DNA from 2 places in the Citrobacter tructae genome. Region 1 is predicted to be linked to the other one. Evidence: predicted binding sites of a transcription regulator. Region 1 holds the regulator's gene; the other holds the start of a gene.
The links. The regulator PurR, encoded in region 1, represses purine synthesis genes. The targets are predictions, from matches to a motif close to CANGCAAACGTTTGCNTG.
Positions count from the first base shown of each region.

Region 2: the regulator PurR is predicted to act here: its motif matches at 1,217-1,234, upstream of glyA (serine hydroxymethyltransferase).

Region 1 covers NZ_CP038469.1:806,401-808,874, forward strand. The annotation lists gene punR (DNA-binding transcriptional activator PunR) at 1-583, shown strand, start outside; gene purR (HTH-type transcriptional repressor PurR) at 601-1,626, opposite strand; gene cydH (cytochrome bd-I accessory subunit CydH) at 1,924-2,013, shown strand; gene E4Z61_RS04420 (MFS transporter) at 2,190-2,474, shown strand, end outside.
Region 2 covers NZ_CP038469.1:4,690,965-4,693,438, reverse strand. The annotation lists gene glyA (serine hydroxymethyltransferase) at 1-1,099, opposite strand, end outside; gene hmpA (NO-inducible flavohemoprotein) at 1,428-2,474, shown strand, end outside.

The DNA of each region.
Region 1 (2,474 bases):
GATTGTGGATTTCTACCGTCATTTTGATGATGTGGAATTACTCGTTTTTCAGGAGGTGTTTAACGGCGTCTGGGATGCACTGTCAGATGGGCGCGTGGAACTGGCTATTGGCGCGACGCAGGCCATTCCGGTGGGGGGACGTTACACGTTTCGCGATATGGGGATGTTGAGCTGGAATTGCGTGGTAGCGAGCCATCATCCGTTGGCGTCGATGCCCGGGCCGCTCAGCGACGACACGTTGCGCAACTGGCCGTCGCTGGTGCGTGAAGATACTTCGCGCACGCTGCCAAAGCGCATCACCTGGCTGCTGGATAACCAAAAGCGGGTGGTAGTGCCCGACTGGGAGTCATCCGCTACCTGTTTATCGGCGGGGCTATGTGTGGGGATGGTGCCGACGCATTTTTCTAAACCGTGGATCGACAGCGGTAAATGGGTCGCGCTACAGCTTGAGAATCCCTTTCCTGATGCCGCTTGTTGCCTGACCTGGCAGCAGAATGATACCTCGCCTGCGCTGGGCTGGCTGCTGGACTATTTAGGGGACAGCGAAACGCTGAATAAAGAGTGGTTGCGGGAGCCAGAATAAGGCCCCCGCGCAACAGATTAACGACGGTAATCGCGGAACGGGCCGTCTGCAACGGAGCGACGTTCTACCAGGCGCGGATGCACCTCAATTGACTGCGACACTTCGCGCTTATTCACGATACGGTCTAACAGCATGTTAAAGGCTGTTTCACCGAGGGAATCCTTCGGCTGGTGAATAGTGGTTAATGCCGGAGTGAAGAACCGGGCATTACGCACGTTGTCATAACCAATCAGCGACACATCCTGCGGGACGCGTAAGCCCATCTCGTCCGCGGCGCAGAGCGCGCCCATCGCCATGATATCGCCACCACAGAAAACGGCGGTCGGGCGATGTGACTGGGAGAGGATCTGCTGCATGGCGCGATACCCGGATTCAGGCTCAAAATCACCCTGAACAATCCAGTTCTCAGGGACTTTAATCAGCGCTTCTTCCATCGCTTTCATAAAACCAGCCAGACGACCGGCTCCGGTGTTGCGCTCCATAGGACCTGGGATCACGCCAATCTCGCGATGACCGCGCTCAACCAGATAACGACCTGCCATATAGCCGCCTTCAAAGGCGTTATCAATGACCGTATCGGTAAAGTCGGCTTTGGCTTCGCCCCAGTCCATTACCACCATCGGAATATGGCGATACTCTTCGAGCATGGAAAGTAGCGACTCAGGATATTCTGAACACATCACCAGCAGGCCATCCACGCGCTTTTGCGCCATCATGGAGAGATAGGCCTGTTGTTTTTCGAGGCTGTTCCACGCGTTTCCCAGAATCAGGGTGTAGCCTTTCTGGAAACAGTTCTTCTCAACAGCTTCGATAATTTCCGCAAAATAGGCAGCTTCGCTGCTGGTCGCCAGCAAGCCGATTGATTTGGTGTGATTCACCTTCAGGCTGCGCGCTACTGCGCTTGGGGAGTAATGTAACTCTTTAATCGCTGCCCAAACGGCATTGCGCGTCTCTTCCGCGACAAAGCGTGTTTTGTTAATTACGTGTGATACGGTTGTAGTGGAAACGTTTGCTCGCTTCGCCACATCTTTAATTGTTGCCATTACATCTCACTCCAGACCATATCCTAAGCTCCTGAGAATACTCCAGGTAAACGTTTGCCTTACACACCCTTCGCGCAACATCAGGGTTGCGGTACGCCAAGGAAAACGACACGGAACGTCAGGAAGGGGTCAATGGCCGGTACGCTAATTAAGTAAGCGTGGAATTTTGTCTGATCTTAACGAAAAGGGGAAGAGTTAAAAGCAGTTATCAATATAAATCGTGAGAGATTTTTGCTTTCAAGTGTGTAAAAATGCGCAATATCACTTTTTGTGTGGGAATAAAAAGGAGAAAACTTGATGAGCACCGATCTGAAATTTTCGTTAGTCACTACCATTATTGTTCTGGGTTTGATCGTCGCGGGTGGCCTGACCGCAGCGCTGCATTGATTTCCCCGAGGGAGTTAGCTCTCCCTCATCTTTTCCGCTTACTCTTCCTTTTCTATTGTTTGCAAATAAGCAAAAGTCTTTTGCAATTTTGTTAACTTTATTAATTTTGCGATCAGTGTCATGCTTTTGACTCTTAATTTATGTCGTGCCACGGCTCGACGTTACGGAGTCGCGGTATGAAAATCAATTATCCTTTACTAGCGTTGGCAATTGGGGCGTTTGGCATTGGCACGACCGAATTTTCGCCAATGGGATTGTTGCCCGTCATTGCTAAAGGTGTCGATGTCTCGATTCCGGCGGCAGGCATGTTAATAAGTGCCTATGCGGTAGGGGTAATGGTCGGCGCACCGCTAATGACCTTGCTGCTTTCTCACCGTGCGCGCCGTAAGGCGCTTATTTTTCTGATGGCGATTTTTACGCTGGGCAACGTGCTGTCGGCAATATCGCCGGATTACACCACC
Region 2 (2,474 bases), 960 kb from region 1:
GAGAACCGATACGAATACCGGAAGTCACAAACGGGCTCTTCGGATCGTTCGGTACGCTGTTTTTGTTAACAGTGATGTTCGCACGGCCCAGCGCTGCATCCGCTTCTTTACCGGTCAGGTTTTTGTCGACCAGATCCAGCAGGAACAGGTGGTTTTCAGTCCCGCCAGAAACCACTTTGTAACCGCGGTTCAGGAACACTTCAACCATCGCTTTGGCGTTTTTCGCAACCTGCTGCTGATAAACTTTGAACTCTGGCTCCATCGCTTCTTTCAGCGCTACCGCTTTCGCCGCGATCACGTGCATCAGCGGGCCGCCCTGCGCGCTTGGGAATACGGCGGAGTTCAGTTTTTTGTACAGCTCTTCGCTACCGTCTTTCGCCAGGATCAGGCCGCCGCGCGGACCCGCCAGGGTTTTGTGGGTAGTGGTAGTAACAACGTGAGCATGTGGTACCGGGTTTGGGTACACGCCAGCGGCGATAAGACCGGCAACGTGCGCCATGTCTACGAACAGGTATGCGCCGATGCTGTCGGCGATTTCACGCATTTTTGCCCAGTCAACCACGCCGGAGTAGGCAGAGAACCCACCGATAATCATCTTCGGTTTGTGGGCCTGAGCCTGCTTAGCCATGTCTTCGTAGTCAATTTTACCGGATTCATCGATACCATAAGGAACGATGTTGTACAGTTTGCCGGAGAAGTTTACCGGGGAACCGTGAGTCAGGTGACCACCTTGCGCCAGGTTCATACCCAGAACGGTATCGCCCGGCTGCAGCAGCGCGGTGTAGACCGCAAAGTTAGCCTGAGAACCGGAGTGCGGCTGGACGTTAGCGTAGTCTGCGCCAAACAGCTCTTTCGCGCGGTCAATCGCCAGTTGCTCAACGATATCCACGTATTCACAACCGCCGTAGTAGCGCTTGCCCGGATAACCTTCAGCGTATTTGTTGGTCAGCTGAGAACCCTGCGCCTGCATTACGCGCGGGCTGGTGTAGTTTTCGGAGGCGATCAGTTCGATGTGCTCTTCCTGACGTACTTTTTCCTGCTCCATAGCCTGCCACAGTTCGGCATCATAATCGGCAATGTTCATTTCACGCTTTAACATCCGCATCTCCTGACTCAGCTAACGATAAATTTTTTGGCCTTATAAAGGCGGTCCGTAGGACAACGGGCAACAGTATAACCGAATCATTCCTCGATAACAGGTCTTGACAAAGGATTTTACGCAAACGATTACCTCCACAGCACACAAGGCTTTGGAGAATAAAGAGATGGCGAATTTCAACGGATTTCTTTTCAGGTTTGTGATGCAGATTTTTCACGTTGTAACCTTTACAACGCAAAGTTACAAAGAACCATTTACAATGCAGGGGTATTTTTTATAAGATGTATTTGACATACATCATTAAAGTCTCAGATATAAGGAAGACCGTATGCTTGACGCACAAACCATCGCTACAGTGAAAGCCACCATTCCCCTGCTGGTCGAAACCGGTCCGAAGCTGACCGCCCATTTCTACGATCGCATGTTTACGCATAACCCAGAACTCAAAGAAATTTTCAACATGAGTAACCAGCGTAATGGCGATCAGCGTGAAGCGTTGTTTAACGCCATCGCCGCGTACGCCAGCAATATCGAAAACCTGGCGGCGCTGTTGCCTGCGGTCGAGAAAATTGCCCAGAAGCATACCAGCTTCCAGATTCAGCCCGAACAGTACAACATCGTCGGCGGCCACCTGCTGGCAACGCTGGACGAGATGTTCAGCCCGGGCCAGGAAGTGCTGGACGCCTGGGGCAAAGCGTATGGCGTGCTGGCAAACGTCTTCATCAACCGTGAAGCGCAGATTTACAGCGAGAACGCCAACAAAAATGGCGGCTGGGAAGGCACTCGTCCTTTCCGCATCGTGGCAAAAACACCGCAAAGTCGCGCGATCACCAGCTTTGAGTTCGAACCCGTCGACGGCGGCGCGGTGGCTGAATACCATCCGGGACAATATCTGGGCGTCTGGCTGAAACCGGAAGGCTTCCTGCATCAGGAAATTCGTCAGTACTCTCTGACCCGCAAACCGAATGGCAAAGGCTACCGTATTGCCGTTAAGCGCGAAGACGGTGGTCAGGTTTCAAGCTGGTTGCACAACCACGCGAATGTCGGTGACGTTGTTCACCTGGCCGCACCGGCGGGCGATTTCTTTATGGACGTCGCGACCGATACCCCAGTGTCACTGATTTCCGCAGGCGTGGGTCAGACGCCGATGCTGGCGATGCTGGATACGCTGGCGAAAGCCAACCACACGGCGCAGGTTAACTGGTTCCATGCGGCAGAAAACGGCGATGTGCATGCCTTTGCCGATGAAGTCAACGAACTGGGCAACACACTGCCGCGCTTTAACGCGCACACCTGGTATCGTCAGCCGAGCGAAACCGATCGCGCGAAAGGTCAGTTTGATAGTGAAGGACTGATGGATCTGAACAAACTGGAA